One region of the Pseudoflavonifractor sp. An187 genome, then DNA from elsewhere that is predicted to be linked to it. Evidence: riboswitches for the same ligand, from Rfam matches in the RefSeq annotation. Region 1 holds a riboswitch; the other holds the start of a gene.

Region 1 (4,558 bases):
CACCACCAGAGTAGGCCCGGACGGGGGAACCGCCCAGCCATAGGGCCAGCTGCCATGGTGGCCTGGTGTAGTGGCACTATAGGCGCCACCGTAAAGGTGACGGGCCGAAAACGGGCTTGACGCACATCCGGTCCCGTACCCCAAGGGGGGTACTTAGGGGGGAACGCCCTAAGCGGGTTTTGGTTCCTTTTGCCCGAACAAAAGGAACCCCCAGCGGGTAGCGTCCCCGCCAGACTGGCAAGGCTACTCCAGCGAAGAGCAAAGAAGTGTGTTCCTAATCGGAGCACGGGGACTGGAAAAGACACATAAAAACTTGGGAGCGGCTCAAAAAGCCGCTCCCATCTCTCTATTCGGTGCGAAAAAAGGAGAGCAGCGAAACTTTCGTCTCGTTGCTCTCCATATCGATGTCAGCGCATCCGCAGCAGCCGCTCGATGCGCTTGTAGAGCAGGGTGGTGAGCACCGACACAATCAGGCCCTTGAGCAGGTTAAAGGGCACCACGGCAAAGAACACCAGGGTGGACACGCTGTTGATCATGCCATTGACCGCCGTGCCCATGGCCACCAGCTGGTCCAGGGGCAGGCCGTAGAGGGCGGAGAAGGCGGGGAGCAGATACACCGCGTTGAAGAAGCTGCCGAAGGCAGCCATCACCACCGTACCGGTGACCATGCCAGCGATGGCCCCCTTCTTGGTCTTAAAGCGGTGATAGAGGGTGGTGGCGGGGAGAATGAAGGAGCAGCCCACCACAAAGTTGGCAAAGTCGCCCACGAAGGCGGTGGTGGTGCCCTTGAGCAGCAGCTTGAGGATGATCTTCACCAGCTCGCACACCACGCCCGCCACAGGGCCCAGGGAGAAGGAGCAGATGAGCACGGGCACCTCGCTCAGGTCAATTTCATAAAAGCTGGGAGCAAAGGGCAGGGGAAACTCCAGGTACATCAGGATGGCGGCCATGGCGGCAAAGATACCGATGTACGCCGCCCGCCGGGCGCCCTGCTGACGGGGCACCTTCAGCCAAACCCGTTCCACCAGCATGGCCACTACAAACAGGGCCACAAATACCCCCAGGCATACCAGAAGATACACCACATTGTCCTGTGCGCTCGCCCACAGGTCCGTCAGGTTGTTCCACATAATAAAAAAACCTCCAAATGATATTGAGACGCCCAAACGCCAATGCCGTTCAGGCGCAACAACCCACTTGGAGCTCTTGCACATCCTCTTCCATCCGGACTCTAACCGTTGGTCCCGGAGTTTCACCGGGTCAGCCGCAGAACCAAGGCTCTGCGGGTCGCGGACTATACCGCCAGTGGGGAATTTCACCCCGCCCTGAAGACATGGTATTCACTTGTCTCTGCCCGCTATTATAGCACAGTGCTGCTAAAAAGCAAGCTGTTTTTCTCAGCAGCCTTCCCAATACCATTGGATGCAGAATCTGTTCACCGTGCTACCTCGCATTCTCATACTATGCAAAAGCAAAGATCATTCATCCAGCAGCCGGGCGTCAACAACCGCACAAAAAGCAGCTCTTTCCTCCGAATTAACAGAGGAAAGAGCTGTTTTTTGTGTTTTTTACATTTTTAACACGTTTTTTCTGTCAATGTTCCACAATATCACGATTTAAATGGAAATAGAGCCCTTTTGCCGACATTTTGCTCCAAGTATTTCCAGGCGTTTTTCGCCTGTTTTTGACATTTTATACAATGATCCACTTCTATGATAAAAAGATTTCCCTGGGCCAAAATGCCCAGGGAAATCTTTTTATCATACGATTCGGGTACAAATCACTACATAGCGGTAGGTGTTGGTGGGATAGGGGTGGCAGGTGATGAGAGTGAGTAAATCTTCGCCTGAGCGAATAGATAGGCACTCCACCTCGTCGGGATTCACCACCTGGATTTCTGATACTTCATACTGCAGAGTCTCCCGGAAATTCTGGACCTGCACCACGTCCCCCAGCTCCAGCTTCTGAATGTTGCGGAACATGGGAGCCTGGAAATACCCCCGGTGCCCTGCCAACACACAGTTGGTGTTCTCCCCTCCGATGGGATAGGAGGTATTGGTCATGTGGGCAGCACCCAGGGTCATATTTCTGGGGTTGGCCCCCAGATAGATGGGCAGCTCAATCCCCATTTTATCTATGGTGAGATAGCCGATCACACCATCTTCCAGTCCATACTCAGACAGGTCAATGGCGGGCTGTTCATAGGAGAAGGGGTCCACCAGCTGGGGCTGGTGCTCTTCATAGAGCCGCTGATTTTCCTCCGCCAGCTTCTCATACAGCTCTTCCAATCTAGGGTCTGGCTCCTGGGCTTCTTCTGGGGCCACCTGTTCCAAGAAGCTCTCCTTTTGTCTGGAAACCTCTTGGGCATAGCGGAAGGCGGTAAAGCGGGGATAGAGCAGAACACCAGCCCCCACCAGAACCAGTACCAGGCCCAATATGAAGACAATCCGTCTCGCCTTATCCCTCACGGCGTTTTTTCCTCCTTCTCCACACGACGATACCTACAATCAAGCCCACGCCTACCACAGCGCCGGGAATGTAGTACCACAGGTAGGTGAAGTCCAGGGTCCGCAGGGTTACTTCATCCTCCTGCTGCTCCATCTCCGGGTCATACTCCACCCGGGTACCTCGCACCAACAGTCGGTGGGTATTGACCGCATAGGGGGTACAGGTCACCAAGGTCACCAAGTCTTTGTCTGCCTCTGCCACCAGATTTTCCAGCTCATCCGGCTCCACCGTGGTGATCTGGTCCACCTGATAGGCGTGGACCTCGTCCAGCACATGGATATAGAAGTGGTCCCCTATCTCCATCTCGTCCAGCCGGGTGAACAGTTCCGCGCTGGGCAGTCCCCGGTGTCCGGTAAGAACGGTGTGGCGGTTGAGTCCGCCAATGGGCAGAGCGGTGACCTCCATATGCCCGATTCCCTTGGCCAGCACCTCCTCGCTGGTACCGTGGTACACCGGCAGAGATAGGCCAATTTTTGGGATTTCCAGGGTGCACATCACGTCGTCCAGAGCCAACACGTCCTGATAATTGTCCGGGATGGCGTAGCCACTGCCAGGGATAAAGGGGTCATGCACCGGGTCGCCCATCAGGTTTTCATTGTACTCTATGGCCTTCTGCCACTCCTCTTCCAACGTCGCCTCGTCCAAGCTGTTGACCAGATTGGCGTGGGACGTGATCATTTCCCGATGGCTGAGGTCGGCAATGAAGTTGCTGATGGCGGGGTAGAAAAAAATCCCCGCCCCCAGCACCAACAGCACTAACGCCAGAATGAGGGGCACCTTGGCTCCCTTTCTCTCTCTCTGTCGGTTCTCCTGGGGTTGTACACTCATAAATTGGCTTCCTCCGTGATATGGGAAGGGCCGGGGCGTGGGACGCCCCGGCTCCTTGCTTGCGATTTTTGCTTCGAAGAGGAATTAGTCCTCTGCCTTCTTCTTCTTCAGGGTCACCAGCACCAGAGCAGCGCCGCAGGCCATGATGACCAGGCCGCCAGCGGTGAACAGCACGGTGCCCATGCCGCCGGTGGTGGGCAGCTCAAAGCCGGGCTTGGCATTTCCCAGCTTGAAGCTGATGACTTTTCCATTGACCGTGGTGGCATCGGTAACAATCATAGTACCATCAACCTTGGAAGTACCCTGATCCAGCACACCATCTGCACCATCAGGATCGCCGCCGGTGGCATCGGTCATGGTAATTTTGGTGATAGCATCATCCTTGGGCAACTGGTAACCATCGGGGGCCTTGGTTTCCGTGAGGGTATACTCACCCACATCCACACCCCAGAGCTGAAGGGTACCGTCATCGGCCACCACCAAAGTAGTGACGGGAGTCACGGGCTCGACGAACCCCTTCTCACCGTACTTCACATAGATGCCCTCACCAGTCTTTACAAACTGAATTTCCTCTCCATCAGCATCTTTCAGAGTGAACTCTGCTCCAGCCAGCGTAGAATCCGGGTCAGCGGCATCCACCTTGGTGACATTAATACCGTAGGTATACACTTTCTTATCTACAGTCGTCTTCTCGTAGGAATCCTCGTCATAGGGGTTGGTGTTGACACCCACATAAGCGGTATTGCCCACTTCATCAACGGTAAAAGCACCCTCATTTAAGGTACCGGTGTACACAACATGGACATAGGTGGCTTCTTTATCCCCATCCTTCAGAGCTTTCTGCAGGGCATCATAGTCGAAGATCAAATCAAAGCCGTTACCATTTTTAACAACAGTATAAATAATATCCGTAGCAGGTAGCAGATCGTCATCGACATAGGTATCGGCATTGGTGTTAGCATAAACCTTCACGGTGGACACGCCGTCAAAGTCCAAGCCTGCGCCCATAGTATCGCCAATCTTGAAAGTCTTGTAAATGACCTCATTGGGGCCAGCCTCAGGATATACAGGAATCGCCACGTCCAGACGGTAGGTCACGGTGTCGCCCACAGCATAGCCCAGGTCGCTGTTGTCGCCTTTCTCGCCCTCCACGTTCTTATCAATGCCGCCCTTGCTCTTGAGCACCACGGTAGCATCTTCTACATACCAAGTCTCACGGGTA
Region 2 (4,558 bases), on a different contig from region 1:
ACCCTCACGCAGCAGGAGCGCAGCCTGGTGCTGGGCCAGTTCCGGGACGAAGTGACGCGGCTACGTCAGTCCGCCTCCATTTGGAAGCGCTGGCTGCTGTGGTTGCTCTTCCCTGTGGGGACTGGGAGAAGAGCCCGATAAAAACTTCTAAAAATGCCAAAATGGCCTGTTGCAGCGTGATTGCGCCGCAACAGGCCATTTTTCTTCAAAAATTTGTTACACCAGCACGGAAACATGGTTTACTCTCTGTGTATGGCATAGACGTACCACTGCCAGCCGTGCTCCGGGTCCGGCTGAACTTCCTCCAGCTCCATCCCCAGTTTCTCCATGAGAGCCACCGATTTTCCCCCGTCGATGGTCTCGGAAAAGACCTTTTTTGCCCCCAGGGTGTCAAATGCATACTCAATCACAGCCTGACAGGACTCAAAGGCGTAGCCTTGCCGCCAAAACTGCCGATTGAAAAACCACCCCAGCTCATACTCTCCCGGCTGGATTTGGCTAAACAGGATGTACCCGATCACTTTGTTTGTCTCCCGGTGCACCGCCGCCACGCCGCCGCCACTTTCGATGCAAAAGGAGGCCAGAAATCGCTTGGTCTTCTCCAAGTCGTAGGGTGGCTCGGAATACTCCATGGTCTTGGCATCCCCCAGAATCTCCTGCAAGTCGGCGGCATCCTCCGGGGTAAAGTTGCGGATGGTCAGCCGTGGTGTGTCCAAATGCATGTCTCTAGGTCCTTTCTCTGGAAATCAAAATGCCTTTCATATACTGGGAACGGTTGTGAAACTCCTCAATCAGTTCTTTCTCTTGCTGGGTGCATCCGATCAGGATTTTCATCTCCGAATCCCGCTTCCAGGCATCCACCACGCACACAATGGCGTCCACGGTGTGCTCCGGCGCAGTTCCCACCCATACGTCAATGCCCTCCCCGTCCATGGAGGTGGTGTTCTGCAAATATCCATAGTCCACCGGATAGATGGTATCGGGAAATCTGGGGTGCGCCGAACCGTTCGGGCGATCAATGACCACGTCCGATTGCCGCACCAAATCCTCTAACATGGTCCAAAACGCTTGATTCATATGCTATTCTTCCTTCTCACATACTCCTCCACCAACCGGGGCTGTATCTCCGGATAGGTCCACCGGGTGGGCAGCTGGTCCAACAGCAGCACCCGCTCCATCTCGCTGTGCAGCTGACCCTGGAAGGTCTCGATTTCAGCGGCATACAACATTCCAAAGCACTCTTCTCCCGACTCATTGACCCGATTTTTCCCAATCACCGAGTACACACACACCGGATGGATGGAAAACGCCGCCGCTCCTGTCTCCTCCTGCAATTCCCTTCGGGCGGCCTCCAGGATGCTCTCCCCCGGCTCCCGGTGTCCGCCGGGCAGCTCATAGGTGTCCCGCTCCCGGTGCTTGCAGAATACCCACTTGCCCCTGTGCCGTGCCACAATCACCGCAAAGCGCAGCCGTTTGTCGTCCACTTGCTCGTAAAACTTCACTTGCATCCCGGCTCCCTCCCCATTTCGTTGTGTTTCATTGTACCAAAGCCCCGCCATTCCCGCAAGGACACCCCCCAGGTTTTTCTTCCACCTCTTGACAACTCCATCCAGGGGGTCTATACTGTGGTCAATTGAATCAGGATCTTCAGGGCGGGGTGAAATTCCCCACCGGTGGTATAGCCCACGAGCCGCAAGGCATGATTCGGTGAAACTCCGAAGCCGACCGTATAGTCTGGATGAAAGAAGATCGTGTGACCGCAGGGGGATTGCGCCTGTGCCCACGGATTGGCTCTGGAATGGGATACATTCCGGAGTTTTTGTTTTCTGGGCCCAGGTCCCTCTGCCCCTTCACGATGCCTTGAACCACCGGTTCAAGGCATTTTTTGTTTTCCGGGAGGCATGAGATGAACCATCAAGACTATATGCGCCTGGCCCTGGAACTGGCAGAGCGGGGGGCGGGCTGGACCAACCCCAACCCCATGGTGGGGGCGGTGATTGTCAAAGACGGGACGATCATCGGCCAGGGGTACCACCAGCGGTACGGCCAGGCCCACGCCGAGCGCAACGCCCTGCAAAGCTGCACCCAGGACCCCTGGGGCGCCACCCTGTACGTGACCTTGGAGCCCTGCTGCCACCAGGGCAAGCAGCCCCCCTGCACCCAGGCCATCCTGGACGCCGGCATCGCCAAGGTGGTGGTGGGCTCCCACGACCCCAACCCCCTGGTGGCGGGCAAAGGATTGGAGATCCTGCGCCGCCACGGCATTGAGGTGGAGACCGGGGTGTGCCAGGAGGCATGCGACGCCCTCAACCAGGTGTTCTTCCACTACATCCGCACCCGCCGCCCCTATGTGGTGATGAAATACGCCATGACCATGGACGGCAAAATCGCCACCCGCACCGGGGCCTCCCGGTGGATCACCGGGCCGGAGGCCAGGGCCCAGGTGCACCGGGACCGGAACCGATACGCTGCCATTCTGGTGGGGGTGGGCACGGTGCTGGCCGACGACCCCCTGCTCACCTGTCGTCTAGAGGGGGGCCGAAATCCCCTGCGCATCGTATGCGACACCCACCTGTGCACCCCCCTGGACCGCCAGCTGGTGCGCACCGCCTCCCAAGTGCCCACCCTGGTAGCCACCTGCTCCACCGACCCCGCCCGTATCTTCCCGCTGGAGGATGCCGGGTGCCAGGTGTGGACCCTGCCGGAGCGAGAAGGCCACGTGGACCTCTCTGCCCTCATGGAGCGGCTGGGGGCCCAAGGGATAGACAGCGTCATCCTGGAAGGGGGCGGGACCCTGAACTGGGCGGCCCTGGAGCAGGGCATCGTCCACAAGGTCCAGGCCTACCTGGCCCCCAAGCTGCTGGGGGGCCGGGACGCCAAGTCCCCGGTGGAGGGGCTGGGGGTGGCCACCCCCGCCCAGGGCATTCCCCTGAAACACACCACCGTCACCCGGCTGGGGGCGGATTTGCTGCTGGAAAGCGAGGTAGATGTGGATGTTTACCGGAATCGTTGAGGAGCTGGGCACTGTGCGCTCCATCCGCCGGGGGCCCCAGTGGGCGGTGGTGTCCATCGGGGCCAACACCGTGCTGTCCGACCTGAAGGTGGGGGACAGCGTGGCCGTCAACGGGGTGTGCCTCACCGCTACGGCCAAGGACTCCACCGGATTCACCGCCGACGTGATGCACGAGACCCTGGACCGCTCCTCCCTGGGCGTCCTCACCCCGGGCAGCCACGTGAATCTGGAGCGGGCCATGGCCGCCGGGGGCCGCTTCGGCGGGCACATAGTGTCCGGGCACATCGACGGGGTGGGCACCATCGCCCAGGTGCGCCGGGACGGCATCGCCCTGTGGTACACCATCGAGGCCTCCCCCGCCCTGCTGCGCTACGTGGTGGAAAAGGGGTCCATCACCGTGGACGGCATCAGCCTCACCGTGGCCTGGGTGGAGGCCCACCGCTTCGCCGTGTCCATCATCCCCCACACCGCCTCGGTCACTCTGCTGGGTGAGAAAGGGGTTGGAGACGTGGTGAACCTGGAGACGGACCTGCTGGCCAAATATGTGGAAAAGCTGCTGCGCCCCCAGGAGGCGCCCCAGCCTGAGCGCAACATCACATGGGAGTTTCTGGCCGAACACGGCTTTTAAAGAACGGAGGAAGAACAATGGAAGAACAATTTTGCACGGTGGAAGAGGCACTGGAGGAGCTGCGGGCCGGCCACATTCTCCTGGTCATCGACGATCCGGACCGGGAGAATGAGGGAGACATGGTGTGCGCCGCCCAGTTTGCCACCACTGAAAATGTGAACTTTATGGCCACCCACGCCAAGGGGCTCATCTGCACCCCCATGAGCGGTGAGGTGGCCGCCCGGCTGGGGCTGGAGCAGATGGTGAAGGTGAACACCGACAACCACTCCACCGCCTTCACTGTGTCCATCGACCACGTGGACACCACCACCGGCATCTCCGCCCAGGAGCGGGGGTACACCTGCCGCAAGTGCGTGGACCCGTCCACCCGCCCGGAGGACCTGCGGCGGCCCGGCCACGTGTTTCCCCTGGTGGCCCGCCCCGGCGGGGTGCTGGCCCGCAACGGCCACACCGAGGCCACCGTGGACCTGTGCCGCCTGGCGGGGCTGACCCCCTGCGGGCTGTGCTGTGAGATCATGGAGGAGGACGGCACCATGATGCGCACCCCTCGCCTGCTGGAACATGCCAAAGCCTGGGGCATGAAGGTGCTCACCATCCGGGACTTGCAGGACTACTGCCGCCGCCACGACAAGCACGTGGTACGGGAGGCCTGCGCCAAAATGCCCACCCGATTCGGGGACTTCCAGATCTACGGCTATGTCAACGACCTCACCGGGGAGCACCACGTGGCCCTGGTGAAAGGGGATCTTGGGGACGGGTCCAACGTGCTATGCCGGGTCCACTCCGAGTGCCTCACCGGGGACGTGTTCGGCTCCCGCCGCTGCGACTGCGGCCAGCAACTGGCCGCCGCCCTGACCCAGATTGAGGCGGAGGGCCGGGGCGTGCTGCTGTACATGCGCCAGGAGGGCCGGGGCATT

The links. A riboswitch is a leader RNA that binds a small molecule or an ion and turns the genes downstream of it on or off. The one in region 1 is predicted to bind FMN.
Region 2: another riboswitch for FMN. It lies ahead of ribD (bifunctional diaminohydroxyphosphoribosylaminopyrimidine deaminase/5-amino-6-(5-phosphoribosylamino)uracil reductase RibD); the one in region 1 lies ahead of B5F22_RS07450 (ECF transporter S component).

Annotation. Positions count from the first base shown of each region.
Region 1 is NZ_NFKG01000014.1:328-4,885, forward strand. Features, by position in the region: gene B5F22_RS07450 (ECF transporter S component) at 408-1,130, opposite strand; FMN riboswitch at 1,209-1,337, opposite strand; gene B5F22_RS07455 (class C sortase) at 1,761-2,468, opposite strand; gene B5F22_RS07460 (class C sortase) at 2,458-3,336, opposite strand; gene B5F22_RS07465 (SpaH/EbpB family LPXTG-anchored major pilin) at 3,421-4,558, opposite strand, start outside.
Region 2 is NZ_NFKG01000022.1:21,400-25,957, reverse strand. Features, by position in the region: gene B5F22_RS09180 (transglutaminase-like domain-containing protein) at 1-141, shown strand, start outside; gene B5F22_RS09175 (GNAT family N-acetyltransferase) at 240-722, opposite strand; gene B5F22_RS09170 (inorganic pyrophosphatase) at 727-1,077, opposite strand; gene B5F22_RS09165 (NUDIX domain-containing protein) at 1,074-1,508, opposite strand; FMN riboswitch at 1,640-1,754, shown strand; gene ribD (bifunctional diaminohydroxyphosphoribosylaminopyrimidine deaminase/5-amino-6-(5-phosphoribosylamino)uracil reductase RibD) at 1,907-3,013, shown strand; gene B5F22_RS09155 (riboflavin synthase) at 2,994-3,641, shown strand; gene B5F22_RS09150 (bifunctional 3,4-dihydroxy-2-butanone-4-phosphate synthase/GTP cyclohydrolase II) at 3,659-4,558, shown strand, end outside.